DNA from 4 places in the Pantoea sp. CFCC18179 genome. Region 1 is predicted to be linked to each of the others. Evidence: predicted binding sites of a transcription regulator. Region 1 holds the regulator's gene; each other region holds the start of a gene.

What was found. Region 1 encodes LexA, which represses DNA repair genes until DNA is damaged. Its sites were predicted from a motif close to TNCTGTATGTACATACAGNA; they were not measured.
Region 2: the regulator LexA is predicted to act here: its motif matches at 2,575-2,594, upstream of ACPUC7_RS13160 (metal-dependent hydrolase).
Region 3: the regulator LexA is predicted to act here: its motif matches at 2,268-2,287, upstream of ACPUC7_RS16390 (DNA translocase FtsK 4TM domain-containing protein).
Region 4: the regulator LexA is predicted to act here: its motif matches at 2,301-2,320, upstream of sulA (SOS-induced cell division inhibitor SulA).

Annotation. Positions count from the first base shown of each region.
Region 1 is NZ_JBNBPM010000004.1:78,701-82,879, reverse strand. Features, by position in the region: gene ACPUC7_RS09940 (CsbD family protein) at 1-189, opposite strand, end outside; gene dinF (MATE family efflux transporter DinF) at 351-1,673, opposite strand; gene lexA (transcriptional repressor LexA) at 1,809-2,423, opposite strand; gene ACPUC7_RS09925 (diacylglycerol kinase) at 2,529-2,897, opposite strand; gene plsB (glycerol-3-phosphate 1-O-acyltransferase PlsB) at 3,024-4,179, shown strand, end outside.
Region 2 is NZ_JBNBPM010000006.1:50,529-54,707, forward strand. Features, by position in the region: gene ACPUC7_RS13150 (DUF6515 family protein) at 1-145, opposite strand, end outside; gene ACPUC7_RS13155 (L-cystine transporter) at 420-1,811, opposite strand; gene ACPUC7_RS13160 (metal-dependent hydrolase) at 1,964-2,554, opposite strand; gene kduD (2-dehydro-3-deoxy-D-gluconate 5-dehydrogenase KduD) at 2,695-3,456, opposite strand; gene hxpB (hexitol phosphatase HxpB) at 3,659-4,179, opposite strand, start outside.
Region 3 is NZ_JBNBPM010000008.1:164,144-168,322, forward strand. Features, by position in the region: gene ACPUC7_RS16390 (DNA translocase FtsK 4TM domain-containing protein) at 1-2,206, opposite strand, end outside; gene lrp (leucine-responsive transcriptional regulator Lrp) at 2,326-2,820, opposite strand; gene trxB (thioredoxin-disulfide reductase) at 3,342-4,179, shown strand, end outside.
Region 4 is NZ_JBNBPM010000008.1:90,461-94,639, forward strand. Features, by position in the region: gene yccS (YccS family putative transporter) at 1-1,492, shown strand, start outside; gene ACPUC7_RS16110 (TfoX/Sxy family DNA transformation protein) at 1,489-2,118, opposite strand; gene sulA (SOS-induced cell division inhibitor SulA) at 2,341-2,832, shown strand; gene ompA (porin OmpA) at 3,182-4,179, shown strand, end outside.

The sequences.
Region 1 (4,179 bases):
GGTTTCCCAATCCTTCACTTCTTTCTCGGCTTCATCTTTCGCGTAGCCGTAGCGTTCCTGAATTTTGCCGACCAGCTGATCGCGCTTACCTTCAATCACGGTCAGATCGTCATCAGTGAGTTTTCCCCACTTCTCTTTAAATTTCCCTTTAAACTGCTTCCAGTTGCCGCTCGCTTCGTCTTTGTTCATATAATCCTCCACGTCATCCTGAGTGAGACGGGTAATCCCCTAGATAAAGAAGGAAATACCCACACAACGCGCTACTCATTTGCGCCGTTTGAGATAATTATAGTAGGCGCTGCGCAGTTTGCTGGGAAATACAGATTAATCTGTAGGTTACGCTTCGCTTATCAAGCATTAAACCAGCTGTCATGCCGCCAATGGCCGCGCCAGACCAGCCACAGCGTTAACCCGCGCAAAGCAAGAAACACCGTAACGGCCAGCCACAAGCCGTGATTGCCCAGCCACGGCAATGTCAAAAGCGTAATGCCATAACCGATCGCCGCCATCACCATGCTGTTACGCATTTCACGTCCACGCGTGGCACCGATAAACATGCCATCCAGCAGATAACACCACACGCCAACCAGCGGCAAAATCACCTGCCAGATGAGGTAGCGATCAGCCATTTCACGCAGCGCTTCAAGGGAAGTCAGCATGGCGACGATCTGCGGTCCGGTGCAGGCATAAATCACCGCAAACATTAGCGCGACAAAACACGCCTGACGACAGGCTGCATGCCAGATTAGCAGTAACTTACTGCGATCCTTGGCGCCAACCGCTTCGCCGGAACAGGCTTCGACCGCGTAAGCAAAGCCATCTAACGCATAGGCCGTGAAAGTCAGGAACATCAGCAACACCGCATTGACCGCCACCACATCCGGGCCAATACGCGCGCCAAGTAACGTCAACGAAGCGAAACAGATTTGCAGCATGAGGGAACGCAACATGATGTCGCGATTAAGACGGAACAAGCGCGCCGCATCGCCGCGCCAGCTGCTTTTTAATAATGAAAAGTGAATACCGCGCATCTTGAGTACTCGCGCCACCATCCACAAACCAACGGCAAGCGTGACATATTCCGCCGTTGCAGTTGCTGCCGCCGCACCGGCCACGCCCCAATGCAGCTTAAGCACGAACAGCAGATCGAGCAGGATGTTGACCAGATTACCGATAATCAGCAGCACCATCGGCGCGCGCGCATACTGCACGCCGAGCAACCAGCCGAGAATCACTAAATTGGCTAGCGTGGCGGGCGCGCTGAGCCAGCGAATCTCAATAAATATTTGCGCCTGTTGCTGCACTGCGGCACTACCGCCCATCAATGCGGCGGCCAAATTACTCGCTGGCGTTCTTAACAGCATAAACAGCATGCCAAACACCAACGCGATCAGCAGCGGCTGGGTTAACGCGCGCGCCAGTGCAGTTTTATCATTGGCGCCAAAAGCTTGAGCGGTAAGCCCGGTGGTGCTCATACGCAGGAATAGCAGCAACATAAAGATAAAACTGGTTGCTGTCGTGCCCACCGCGACGCCGCCCAAATAGATTGGGCTGTCGAGATGACCAATCACTGCGGTATCCACCACGCCCAATAATGGAACGGTGATATTAGAGAGGATCATCGGCAGCGCTAGCCGCCAGAGTGTTTTATCTGAAGAGGAAAACAGCCGCATCAGCCCATTCCGTTTTATGCGGTGATCAGCGTGATGACGCCGGACTGTGCCGCAGAAGAAGTTTTAGAAAAGTAGAATAGCAGACTGCGGCCAGCGAATGTTTCGCCGCCGCAGTTGGGGAAAAGCAGAAATAAATCAGAGCCACTCGCCGTTACGCACGATGCCAACCGCCAAACCTTCAATGGTCAGCAGTTGCTCGCGAGTATCAACGACAATCGGTTGGAAATCGTTGTTTTCTGGCAGCAAATGCACAATCGCGCCCTGCTTTTTCCAGCGTTTCACCGTGACTTCATCATCAATGCGCGCCACCACAACCTGGCCGTTACGCACTTCCTGCGTTTTGTGCACTGCTAATAGATCGCCATCCATAATGCCGATGTCTTTCATCGACATACCGCTAACGCGCAGCAGAAAATCCGCGCTCGGTTTGAAAAGGTTGGCATCTACTTGATAGTGCGCTTCGATATGTTCTTGTGCCAACAGTGGTTCACCCGCAGCAACACGGCCAATCAGCGGCAGCCCTTCGCTCGGTTCTTCTTCCATTAGCAAACGAATCCCGCGCGATGCGCCGGAAACGATTTCAATTACGCCTTTACGCGCCAGCGCTTTCAGATGCTCTTCAGCAGCATTGGGCGAGCGAAAACCCAGTTGCGCAGCAATTTCCGCACGCGTTGGCGGCATGCCCGTCTGGTTAATATGGTCGCGAATCAGGTCATAGACCTGTTGCTGCCGTGCAGTTAACGCTTTCATCCCGCCCCCTGGTTGTTTATACAGTCGCTGTGAGTATATACAGGTATTGGCGGAATGAAAACCATAACAGAGGGAAAAATCAGCGGGTTGAGGAATCTGGAATCTTTATCTCAAATGCGACCAGAGCAAGGCGATCCAAACAAACAGAGCCAGTAAGATAGTCAGCAGTACCGCAGCCGACCCCATATCTTTGGCGCGCCCCGCTAGCGGATGCTGCTCCTGGCCGATGCGATCAACCACGGATTCGATGGCACTATTAAGGACTTCGACAATGACCACCAGCATCACAGAGCCAATCAACAGCACGCGGGTGATGGCATCCACATCCAACCAGCATGCGATAACAATCGCCATTAGCGCCGCAACCGCTTCCTGGCGAAACGCGGCTTCATGCTGCCAGGCAGCGCGCAATCCTTGCCAGGAATAACCGGCTGCTTTCACTATTCTTACAATACCGGTGACATTATTTGCCATGTACGTGGAACCCTTGATCTATTTTGACGTCAATGTGTGGCAGTGTGAGGCGGCAGAGCCACAGATCTTCGCTGCGCTTTCTGGTATGCTTGCCGCGCTTTGCTAACAAGAGGCTTTAAGTTGTCTATGTCAGGTTGGCGTAAACTCTATTACAAATTATTGAATTTACCACTCTCTATTTTGGTAAAAAGTAAGGTCATTCCGACCGATCCTGTCTCTGAACACGGGATCGATCCGACACGTCCGGTGATGTATGTTTTGCCTTATGATTCAAAGGCTGACTTGCTGACATTGCGGGCGCAATGTTTGAAACATGATCTGCCCGATCCGCTGGCACCGCTAGAGATCGATGGCACCTTACTTCCCCGCCACGTGTTTATTCACGATGGCCCGCGCGTTATTCCTTATTTCGTGGCAAATCCGGAATCGGTAAAGCTCTTCCACGACTACCTCGATCTGCACCGCAGCAACCCGCAGCTTGATGTGCAGATGTTGCCGGTCGCGGTGATGTTTGGTCGTGCGCCGGGACGTGAGACGTTGGGCGAAGCCGCGCCACACTTGCGCGTGCTGAATGGCGTGCAGAAGTTCTTCGCCATTCTGTGGCATGGTCGCGACAGCTTTGTGCGCTTCTCACAAACCGTTTCGCTGCGCCAAATGGCCACCGAGCACGGCACCGATAAGTCGATTGCACAGAAACTGGCACGCGTAGCGCGGATTCACTTCGCACGCCAACGTTTGGCGGCGGTTGGGCCGAGCTTGCCGGCGCGTCAGGATCTCTTCAACAAGCTGCTTCAATCCAAAGCGATTGAAAAGGCAGTAGAAGATGAAGCGCGCAGTAAAAAGATTTCGCATGAGAAAGCCCAGCAACACGCCATCGAAATGATGGAAGAAGTCGCGGCCAACTTTTCCTATGAAGCGATTAAAATCACCGATCGCGTAATGGGTTGGCTGTGGAGCCGCTTATATCAAGGTATCAATGTGCATGGCGGCGAGCGCGTCCGTCAGCTGGCGCAGGATGGCCATGAGATCGTTTATGTGCCCTGCCACCGCAGTCACATGGACTATCTGCTGCTCTCATATGTCCTTTATCACCAGGGTTTGGTGCCGCCGCACATTGCTGCCGGTATCAACCTGAATTTCTGGCCAGCGGGCCCGATTTTCCGCCGTTTGGGTGCGTTCTTTATTCGTCGTACCTTTAAAGGCAACAAACTCTACTCCACCGTATTCCGTGAATATCTGGGCGAGTTGTTTAGCCGTGGTTACTCGGTTGAATATTTCGTGG
Region 2 (4,179 bases), on a different contig from region 1:
AGAAGCGCAGCGGGCCAGGGTGACCCCAATGTGGACCTCCACCCCAGCGCGGGCCAGGACCGGGACCCCAATAACCGGGATGGGCAAAACTGATGGCTGGTGTTAATAAGGTTAACGCCAGCACCGAGGCGATAACTGTTTTCATCGGTGATTCTCCTGCTGTGATTGCTAGCAGAATTGGCCTTCCTGAGTGGAAACTCAAGCGATAAATGGTCGCTTTTTCGCTTGTTTACCACGCTTAACGATTTCCTAACGCTGGCACCATGATTGGGGGGAATTGGGGAGGCGATGGGAGAGACTTTGGTGGCTTGATAGCGAATCGGTCACCATAAATGGCGCCCCTACGACGCAGATGATTGTAACCGAGATCAAAAACGGCAGACGCTTGCGAGTCTGCCGTTTGTGTTAATCAATCGTGCTTAGCGATGTGCCAGATCGGCGTGTTCATCGCTCTCCAGCACTTTCTTATCGGTCAAACCCAACCAGCGGCTGGTGAGTGAACCGGCGGTCATCGAACCGTTGACGTTGAGCGCGGTACGGCCCATGTCGATCAGCGGTTCAATCGAAATCAATAGTGCGACCAAGGTCACCGGCAAGCCCATCGCTGGCAACACAATCAGCGCTGCGAAAGTCGCACCGCCGCCGACACCCGCGACACCCGCAGAACTCAGCGTGACGATACCCACCAACGTGGCAATCCACATTGGATCAAACGGGTTGATACCAACAGTGGGCGCGACCATCACCGCCAACATGGTTGGGTACAAACCAGCACAACCGTTTTGACCAATGGTGGCACCGAACGACGCTGAGAAGCTGGCGATAGATTCCGGCACGCCCAAGCGACGCGTTTGCGTTTCGACGTTCAGCGGAATACTTGCAGCACTTGAACGACTGGTGAAGGCGAAGGTGATAACCGGCCACACTTTGCGGAAGAAGCGCATTGGATTGATGCCGTTAACCGATAGCAGCAGCGCATGCACGGCAAACATAATTGCCAGGCCGAGATAAGAAGCCACCACGAAACCGCCCAACTTGATGATGTCTTGCAGGTTGGAACCCGCCACCACTTTGGTCATCAGCGCCAGCACACCGTACGGCGTCAGCTTCATGATCAAACGCACCAGCTTCATCACCCAGGATTGCAGGGTATCGATCGCCACCAGCACGCGTTCGCCTTTAACCTTGTCATCTTTCAGCAGTTGCAGTGCGGCAACACCGAGGAAGGCGGCGAAAATCACCACGCTGATAATCGACGTCGGGTTGGCGCCCGCCATATCAGCAAACGGATTTTTCGGGATGAACGACAGCAGCAGTTGCGGCGTACTGAGATCCGCGACTTTGCCGACATAGTTGCTCTGAATGGCGCTCAGGCGTGCGGTTTCTTGCGCACCCTGTACCAAACCCTCGGCGCTTAAGCCGAACAGGCCAGTGACCATCACGCCGACCAGCGCAGAAATTGCTGTCGTAAACAGCAATACGCCGATAGTGAGTACGCTGATTTTACCCAGCGATGAAGCATTATGCAGACGCGCGACTGCACTGAGAATCGAGGCAAACACCAGCGGCATTACAATCATCTGCAACAACTGAACGTAGCCGTTACCAACGATGTTAAACCAGCTAATAGAGGCTTTTACCGTTGCGCTGTTTTCGCCATAAATGGTTTGTAACGCCAGACCAAAGGCCACACCAAACACTAAACCGGTCAGCACGCGCTTCGACAGACTCCAGCTTTGGCTACCAATGCGGTTAAGGACGATCAGCAGCGCGACAAACGCCACGATATTAATAATGAGGGGAAAATCCATGCTCAACTCCAGAGTGTGCCGCGCCACCCAATGCGATGGCGCGCAAAACAGTAAGTCCCCGTTAGGGAATATTTAGAATGTTATCAGTTGATCGTGGGGCAGGCTTATATCCAAAAAGAATGGTTTATAACTTTATGGTTAAATTCGATGGCTTATTGACCGTTTTGACCATTAACCAGCCGTCCGACGCCATTTTGTAGCGTATTGAACAATTGCTCCGGCCAACCGTTGGCACCAAATGAGGGCAAGCCCGGAGGGAACCACAAGGCATAACCGACCAGCGCCAGGCACAATGCGCGCTCCAGTTGGTTACCTTTTTGGCTATTGAGGATCGGCAAACGAAAGCGCCAGCGACACGGCCATAAAAGTGGCACACCTGCTGGCGTGAGCATATCGGCCACGATGTGGCTGAGATAGCCGAGCGTCATGCCTTGCAACACATCGGCGGGCAGAAACCAATCAGCGGGAACGTTTATCTGGAATAACCACAAACTTACCGCCACCGCCAGCAAACTGTGAGTAAAACCTCGATGACCAAAGGCGCGGGCGATGGGATGCGAAAGCCATCTTAGCCGCTGGCCTAATACTGATTTCGGGTGATCGATATCCGGTAGCAAGCAGGTTAACAGCGCAGCAGGCACGAGATGCCACCAATCGGCGCTGGCCATTACAGGCGTCAGCTCCGCGCGCTTGGCAAAAATGGCGCTGGCAATGGCAAAAATGATATGGCCTTCGGCCGTCATGATGAAACCTGGCTGCATAAAACTGTCAATGCATCCAGTATAGGGATTTATCCAGTGAATGAGAATGGTGACGCTGTAACGAAGCGTTAATATTTTTCCACTTCCCGCGTCACAATGACGCGGGAAATGAACGGGTTAGCTTAGCGCGCTAACCAACCTCCATCGACCGCCAATGTGTAGCCATGCACGTAATCCGCTGCGCTGGAGGCAAGAAACACAATCGGGCCCATCATATCCGCAGGATCGCCCCAACGGGCAGCGGGAATGCGACCGAGTATTTCCTCGTTACGTGACTCATCACTGCGTAATTGTTCGGTGTTGTTGGTTGCCATGTAGCCCGGCGCGATGGCGTTAACGTTGATGCCGTGCTGCGCCCATTCGTTCGCCATCAGGCGAGTTAATCCCATCACCGCGCTTTTAGAAGCCGTATAGGAAGGGACACGAATACCGCCCTGGAATGAGAGCATTGAGGCGATATTGATGATTTTGCCACCGTTACCTTGCGCGATAAATTGGCGCGCTACCTGCTGCGACAGGAAGAACAGGCTTTTGCTGTTGATGTTCATCACATCGTCCCAATCCCGTTCGCTGAAGTTGATCGCATCTTCACGACGAATAATCCCGGCATTATTGACCAAAATATCAATGCGGCCCGCGTACGCTACCGCTTGCTCGACAATCTGCGGTGCCAGCGACGACTGGGTCAGATCGGCCTGAATCGACCAAAAGCGCCGCCCCAAGGCTTCGACTTTGTCTTGAGTATCATCCGGTCCGGTGCGATTGACGCCAATAATGTCACAGCCTGCTTGCGCCAGACCTAGCGCCATGCCTTGTCCTAAGCCGGTGTTGCAGCCCGTCACCAGCGCAATTTTGCCTTCAAGATTAAATGCATTGAGTATCATGCTTCGCTCCTTTTAGCGCAGCGCGCTGATGTTGACGTGGTCCATCTCAGGCCTCTTATGATTCAAAGGAAGGGGTCCCGATGCGGGTCTTTGGTCATCATATGCAGGCTGGATCATTAATTCAATAAAAATGAAACGATGTTTTATTTATTTGTGTTGGCGATCAACCTGCACAAAAAAGCCCGCGTTAAGCGGGCTGATGTTAACCGTGCAGATGCTCTGGTTTGAGCTGGGTTAAATCGTCGAGTTTGACATTGGCTAACGCCCAACGTGCATCATCGCGAAGGTCGGCGGCCGGAACCACAATTGAACGCATCCGTGCCGCTTTGGTGGCAATCATGCCGTTGAAGGAATCTTCTAACGTGACGCAGTTAAGCGGATCGATGCCTAATTTCGCCGCCGCATCAAGATAAACCTGCGGGTGCGGTTTGCTGTACGGCAGCGCTTCAGCGGAGGCAATCGCATCGAAATATTTGCGTAGGTCAAACATCTCCAGCACACGTTCCAGCATGTGCAGCGGCGATGCCGACGCCAGCGCAATTTTTAATCCTTGCTGCTGACACAATTGCAGCGCTTGCTCGACGCCCGGCAAAATAGGGCGCGTTTCTTCAACCAATTGCAGAGCACGCGCAATGATGCGATTCGTCACTTCCTGCTGATCGGGACCATTCCACGGCAGCGCTTCAAACCACATACGCACGGTTTGATCAATGCGCAGACCCA
Region 3 (4,179 bases), on a different contig from region 1:
GCTTGTTCGGCAGTTCCAAACCGACATACGGTTTGCCAGGAATAACTTCAACAACACGCACCGCAACCGCTGAAAGCGAACGCGCCAGATCACGCGACAAGTTAGAAATGCGTGATGCCTTAACGCCTGGAGCCAAATCCAACTCAAAACGGGTAATTACTGGACCTGGCGAAATGCCCACCACTTCGGCCTTCACGCGGTAATCAGCCAGGCGCGCTTCGACCAGACGCGCGGTTTGTTCCAATGCAAACATATCTACTGGTTCGGCTTCGACCGGAGGCGGTGTAAGCAGATCCAGCGTCGGCAGCGGCGTAGACGGTTTTTCCAGCGGCTGTTCGTGACGTACTAAGAATGGATGGAACAAACTGTCTTGCACAGGCGCAGCAGGTTTTGCTGGCGCTGGCGGCGCAGAGTAGTCTTCCTGTTCCGGTGACGACCACGGACTGTTTTCTTCACTCAACGATGGCAGCGTTTCTGATTGTGGCGCCGCAGGCTGTTGCCACTGTGCAGGCGCTTCAGGTTCTGGCGTCGCCGAAAGTGTAAACAGCGGCTCGCTTGGACTGTCATCAACCAGATCTTTCATTGGTGAGAAATCAAAGGCGGATGACGTATCAAGATTAAATACCGGCGCAGGTTTCTCTTCCGGCTCGTTATAGCGTTGCTGCTGTTGATCGGCAAATTGACGCGCGAGTTGCGCTTGTTGCAATGCATCCTCATCTTCAGGTTCTTGCACGTCCTGCCAGCGATCACCATAACGATTCTGCTGCTGCGACTGGAAAGCTTCGCGCAATTGCGCTTCCTGTAATGCTACATCATCTTCATGCGCTGGCGTGCTATACGATGCCGACACTTCAGGTTGCTGCTGTTCCGCTTCCTTAGCCTGCTCTTCCGCCATACGTTGTGAAGGCAACTTAATGCCATATGAAGCCAACTCGCGTCGCGTTGGTAGCTTCACTTTATTTGGACGTGGCAATTCTGGACCGATGCCCTGCTTCACCTGCGGGTTGTAATCGCGCTCAGGCACGATATCAAACGCCGGGGAGTAAGCAGCAGGTGACGCTTTTACCGCACCCGCAGCCATCGATGCCGCAGCGACAGTATTCAGGGATGCCGATGACTGCGCAGCATCCTGCCAGTTGCCCATGCTTGGACCGTCATCGTCATCAGCACGAGAGAATGGCGAAGGTGCAGGTTCATTCGGCACTTCAAAGCGATAAAGCGGCGTTGAAGGTTGTGCGATGGGCTCTGGAGCCGGCGCGATAGGCTGATGAATTGCATCGGGTGCTGGCTCCACAGGACGAGGCGGCGCAGCAGGTTCCACTGACGCGCCTGGACTTGCGACATTAGGCGCTTGTTGGGCTGCCTGAGTTGTAACTGCAATCGCAGCAGCGGTCGCGGCACTGGCTTTCGCCAATAGCGGATCGTCGCCTAATGCTGCAACAGCAGGTTCGTCAAGCTTGCGCGGTTTCGCCAACAACACGTCATCGTCTTCACTATCAGACTGCGCAGCATGCATCGGAGGTGGCGTATTTTCAGCCTGCTCCTGGTCTTCATCTTCGTACTCATCTTCTTGCCAAGGCTCATCATGGCGAGAACGGTTGCTGGCAAATGTCAGCACACCCATTACCACGCCACCAATCTTCTCGGCAATGGTTAGCCATGACCAACCGGTGTACAGCGTAATGCCTGCCGCCCAAACACACAGCAACGTCAAAGTGCCGCCAGCGGAACTGAACCACGGTGCCATCGCATTACTCACCAGGCTGCCAATGACGCCGCCCGAAGCAAAGTACCAGATATCATCGACGTTGAGCGCAGCGAGACCGCAAGTTGTCACCACCAAAGCCAGCACACCAATCAGGCGTAAGCCGACGGCAAAGTAGTCGATGTAATCGTGGCGATCGCGTTGGCGGAAGGTGATCCAACAAAGACCAATAATGACGGGAGGAATGGCGTAAGCCATCACGCCAAAAATGAACAATAGCGTATCAGCCAGCCATGCGCCGACACTGCCACCCAGATTATGGATAGGTTCATGCCATGCGGTTTGCGACCAGCTTGGATCCGAAGGGTTAAAACTAACCAACGACACCATCAAATAGACGGCGAACAAGGCCACAAGAATCAGCAACGCTTCCAGCAGACGACGTCCACTGCTCAGCGGTTGTAACGAAACATCTTTATCTTCTGTATATTCCTGGCTCAAGAGAACTCTCCAGGTGCCTGTAAATTAAGAAGGCAACAACGTCGGGCATGCCCGACGCTGGTCCTGTATGAATTCACAGGAGTGTACCGAAATCCTGCAAGCTTTGCACCTGCCCTGCACTACCGGGTTTTGATCACCAGACGATTGCTCTGTTTGACCTCTTCCATCACCACGTAAGTACGGGTGTCGTTTACGCCCGGCAGGCGCAGCAAGGTTTCACCCAGCAGCTTACGATAGGCGGACATATCCGGTACGCGGGTTTTCAGCAGGTAGTCAAAGTCACCGGAAACGAGGTGACATTCTTGAGTTTCCTCAAGTTTTTGCACTGCGGCGTTAAATTGCTCAAACACATCTGGCGCACCACGATTCAGAGTAATCTCAACGAATACAAGCAGCGAAGCATCCAGATAATGCGGGTTGAGTTGTGCGGTATAGCCGAGAATGAAGCCTTGACGCTCCAGACGACGTACGCGTTCAAGACAAGGCGTTGGCGATAACCCAACACGTTTTGAAAGCTCGACATTGGAAATTCGACCGTCTTTCTGCAGCTCATTTAGAATGTTTCTGTCGATACGATCTAAATCTTTTCCGGGGCGTTTCTTATTGTCTACCATTATTATTGTCTCTCTTAATTCCTTCCCTTTACCTGCCACACCCTGAAAACGCTCATTGTTCAGGGCCTTACTGAAGTGAAGACCATAAGCCTGTGCAGTAATGCGACCATCCGTATGACGCATGTTGTCTGTCCACATCATGCGTCATTACCAATGTCAGGCTGAGTTTATTCGGCTAAAAAGCCCAAAACAGAAATGAAATCCTGTTTTGAAGCGCTAAATATTCTCTGCTTCTCCCAATGTTTTCGCAAAAGCGCAGGCGATTGTCAAAGTAAAACATCCAAATTCAGTACAAGATGCCAGATAGAGTTCTGGGTTGCTGTTTTTAAATGAGAATTTTTATGCTGCTGCACCACTAATTGCCGAGCTTTGCCCCCTTTTGGCGCAACAGGCGTGCAGAATTTGCACTCATCGTCTACGCCGCTCGCAGTGATTGTTAACAAAATTGCTGAAGCCTTTTTTTGCGACGTTAATTTCCCTACAATCAAAAACTATGTTGTCAGAAAAAAATTGAGGAACGCATGAGTACCGCCAAACACAGTAAGCTGCTCATTTTGGGCTCCGGTCCTGCTGGATACACCGCTGCGGTATACGCCGCGCGCGCTAACCTAAATCCAGTGTTAATTACTGGTTTAGAGAAAGGTGGCCAGCTGACCACAACCACTGAAGTGGAAAACTGGCCTGGCGATCCCAACGATCTGACCGGCCCAGCGTTGATGGAACGTATGCAAGAGCATGCGGAGAAATTCAACACCGAGATCATTTTTGACCACATTCACACCGTAGATTTGCAAAATCGCCCGTTCCGTTTAGTGGGTGATAGCGGCGAATACACCGCGGATGCCTTAATTATCGCCACTGGCGCATCAGCACGTTATCTCGGCCTGCCATCGGAAGAAGCCTTTAAGGGCAAAGGCGTTTCTGCCTGTGCTACCTGTGATGGTTTCTTCTATCGCAACCAGAAAGTCGCGGTGATTGGCGGCGGAAATACCGCCGTTGAGGAAGCGCTCTATTTGGCTAATATCGCTGCTGAAGTGCATCTGATTCATCGCCGTGATAGCTTCCGTGCAGAGAAAATCTTAATCGATCGCCTGATGGAAAAAGTGCGCAATGGCAACATCGTTTTGCACACTGACCGCACCCTGGATGAAGTGGTTGGCGATCAGATGGGCGTGACCGGTGTAAAACTGCTTTCAACCAAAGGTGAAGCACCTGAATCGCTGGACGTTGCCGGTCTGTTTGTTGCCATTGGTCACAGCCCAAATACCGCGATTTTTGATGGTCAGCTCGATTTAGAGAACGGCTACATCAAAGTGCAATCCGGTTTGCACGGCAACGCAACGCAAACCAGCATCCCTG
Region 4 (4,179 bases), on a different contig from region 1:
GTTGAATCTCACTAAAAGCACTATTCAGAGCCGCTTGCGTGGCGACCGCGGTTCCCGCAGCACACGTCGCAGTCTGCATTACTACTTTGTGGCGCAGGATATCCATGAGCGCGCCAGTTCTTCGCATCTGCAATACCACCTGCTGCGTGATGACTGGCGCTACAACGAAGTGTTATTCCGTTTTCAGCGCTTGATGAATATGCAAGCTCAGGCGTGCCGGCAATTGGCAGAAACCATTCTGCTACGGCAACCCTGGCATCACGATAGCCACTTTGAACGCACCTTTAATCGTCTGGAAACTGCTTTACAGCGCCTGGAACAAAACGAGCCGCAGGATCCCCATATCCGCGCGCTGTTCTGGCTGCTGCGTAATTTGCGCGCTATCGATGCTCAATTGGCGTCGATTGAATCCGAACAGATGCTGGCCGAACCGGCGGCTCAGAGCGATAACCATCTTTCACGCGAAGGCCTGAGCGGCTGGGCCGATATTCGTCTGCGCTTAAGTCGTCATCTAAGTCCGAGTTCCGCACTGTTTCGCCATGCGGTGCGCATGTCATTGGTATTGTGCGTTGGCTATGCCTTTATCCAAATTACCGGCGTTGATCGCGGTTACTGGATACTGCTCACCAGCTTGTTTGTCTGCCAACCCAATTACAACGCCACACGACGACGTTTGGCATTACGCATCGGCGGCACGCTTGCCGGTATCGCCATTGGCCTTCCGGTGTTGTGGCTGGTGCCTTCAATTGAAGGCCAACTGGTGCTGATTGTGTTAAGCGGCGTACTGTTTTTCGCTTTCCGTCAGGTTCAATACGCACAGGCAACCTTATTCATCACGTTGCTGGTATTACTCTGTTTCAACCTGCTAGGCGAAGGATTTGAAGTGGCACTGCCACGCGTAGTGGATACCCTGCTAGGCTGCGGTTTAGCGTGGCTGGCAGTGGCCTTTGTCTGGCCGGATTGGCAGTTTCGCAAAATTACTGCGGTTGCTGATCGCACCCTTGATGCAAACTGTCGTTACCTGGATGCGATTATGCAGCAATATCATCAAGGTAAAGACAACCGGTTGGATTACCGCATTGCGCGCCGTGATGCCCATAATGCCGATGCCGAACTTGCCTCGGTGGTGTCAAACATCAGCAGCGAAATTAAGCAACAACAACCGCTGCGTGAAAACGCATTTCGACTGCTGTGTTTGAACCACTCCTTCCTTAGCTATATTTCTGCGCTTGGAGCACATCGCGATCGGTTGGCCGATAACACATTGCTAACGTTGCTGGACGACGCCGTTTGCTTTATCGAAGACGTGCTACAAATTGAAAGCGTTAGCGAGACTCAGGCTGCCAGCATGCAACAAGCATTGATACAGCGTCTGGCGGCAATGAAAACCAGCCCAGATGCGCGTGCACCGCTGGTGATTCAGCAATTGGGATTACTGGTCGCGTTACTCCCCGAAATTGCCCGTCTTCGCAGAACACTGGTTAATCATTAAGGCTGAACTTGCTCCGCTGATGCATGTTGGCGGAGCGTTTGCAGATACCAGGCGTACAGCTCCTCCCTGATTGCGTTAGGCAGTGCTGCTTCATGATGCCCGGAAATCGCCCCTTCCAACGCCAGCAAGGTTTTCAAGCCAATATGCTTATTTACCGCGCGCAACTTTAACCAACATCGCCGCGACCCGGTTTCGCATAACATACGCACCGAGTTGATTCCCACTTTGTGCAGCATCAACTCCAGACTCAGACTGAGATTAGGCAGATCTTTCAGGCGCAGCGAGACATGTCTGGTCGCCATTTCATCTTGAGCTGCACGCAGCGAGCTCGCGGAAAGTCGCAGTAATTGCTCAGAGTCCTGCCATAATTGACTATCCACTTTGAAATAACTCAAGGTGACCGGAACTCCACGTTTGCGGTAAACCAGCGGTTCCAAAGATCGATGGGTGTTGTAGACGTGGAGCGCCTCACAAGCGCGCAAGTAGAGCGCATCCTCATTAATGTAGGCAAAAATCACCTTCTCAACCGTTAGGGCATAACCGCCAAATTGGGTCCGAGACTCAATCTTTCCTAATGGTGCCAATTGCGCTTTTGATTGCTCAACTACTGGGTTGTTTCTTTTCATATTGCCCCCTCAATTTCATTCCATGCACGGGAAATTTCCTATAAAAGCGCGTTGATTCATCAATTTAGAAGATAAAAAAAACGATTTAGCTGTTCAATGAATAAAAGCAGGAGAGCGGGATCTTGTGTAGAAATTGCGAGGCATTTTCAGAAATTGAGGTTGATCTTTATCCAGGAAGCTATTACTGTACATCCATACAGTTCATTACTGAGTGATTAAATTATGCGTACTCAATTCTCTGGCCTTGCTGATCGTTCACCACGTTTTGCTTCATCAAGCTTAGCGCAACCTTCTTTAGGTGGAATCACTGAACTGCGCTCCAGCGAACAACCTGGCATGATGCAATTAATGCTGTTGCCGGTGTTGAAACAGCTGAGCGAGCAATCACGCTGGCAGCTTTGGTTAACGCCGGCACAAAAGCTGAACCGCAGTTGGATGCAGCAGTCAGGATTGCCATTAGACAAGAGTATGCATATTACTGAATCAGAGCGTTTTAATACGGTGGAAAGTATGGTTAAAGCGTTGCGTACTGGAAACTATAGTGTGGTAGTGGCCTGGATTCCGTACGAATTGAACGACGAAGAACGTTTTGAATTGGAGCAAGCAGCAGCAGAAGGTGAAGCACTTGGACTGATTTTACGTCCGCAGGGACATGGATATGCCCATTCCAGACAATCAAAATCAGCAAAAATTCCGTCTGATTTGTTTCATTAAGTAAATCCAGGAATTTTCTCACCATTTTTTTTGCAGAAGTTATCGCTAAGCCACTGATTCTTTTCCCGCCAGCTATGACAATGGCTTAGCCGCTTTTTTGTTTTCTCTTACCGAAGATTTTGCCACGTGATTTGTTAAAATGTGTGTATAAATCGCTGTTTTTTTACTGCTCGACCTCACATCATACTTGTAACTTTCCAATCTCGTTGTAGACTTTAGCTCGCCAGGGTGCTCAATAACCTCCGTTTTTTCGGTAGAGTCAAAAGCGAGCGTTTAGACCCGGCGAAGGATTAACACAAAGAGCAACCTTTTTGCTCATTGCCTATTTGGATGATAACGAGGCGCAAAAATGAAAAAGACAGCTATCGCAATTGCAGTGGCACTGGCTGGCTTCGCTACCGTAGCGCAGGCCGCACCTAAAGATAACACCTGGTACACCGGTGCTAAACTGGGCTGGTCTCAGTATCACGATACTGGTTACTACGGTAACGGTTACGAGAACAACAACGGTCCAACTCACGAATCTCAGCTGGGTGCTGGTGCTTTCATGGGTTACCAAGCTAACCCGTACCTGGGCTTCGAGCTGGGTTACGACTGGTTGGGCCGTATGCCTAACAAAGGCAGCGTGACTAATGGCGCGTTCAAAGCACAAGGCGTTCAGCTGGCTGCTAAATTGAGCTACCCAATCACCGAAGATTTCGACGTCTACACCCGTCTGGGTGGTATGGTATGGCGTGCTGACTCTACTCAGACCAACCCAACCACTGGCCGCATCAGCGACCACGACACCGGCGTTTCTCCGCTGGCTGCTGTTGGTGTTGAATACGCACTGACCAAAAACTGGGCAACTCGTCTGGACTATCAGTGGGTTAACAACATCGGTGACGCAGGTACCGTTGGTGCGCGTCCTGACAACAGCATGCTGAGCGTCGGCGTTTCTTACCGTTTCGGTCAGGATGAAGCAGCAGCTCCAGTTGTAGCTCCAGCTCCAGCTCCAGCGCCAGTTGTTGAAACCAAGCGTTTCACTCTGAAGTCTGACGTGCTGTTCAACTTCAACAAAGCGACCCTGAAGCCAGAAGGTCAGCAGGCTCTGGATCAGCTGTACAGCCAGCTGAGCTCAATGGATCCGAAAGATGGTTCTGTTGTCGTACTGGGCTTCACCGATCGCATCGGTTCAGAGCAGTACAACCAGAAACTGTCTGAGAAACGTGCTCAGTCTGTAGTTGATTACCTGGTATCTAAAGGTATCCCTTCTAACAAGATCTCTGCACGCGGTATGGGTAAATCTAACCCAGTTACTGGCAACACCTGTGACAGCGTGAAAGGCCGCAATGCCCTGATCGACTG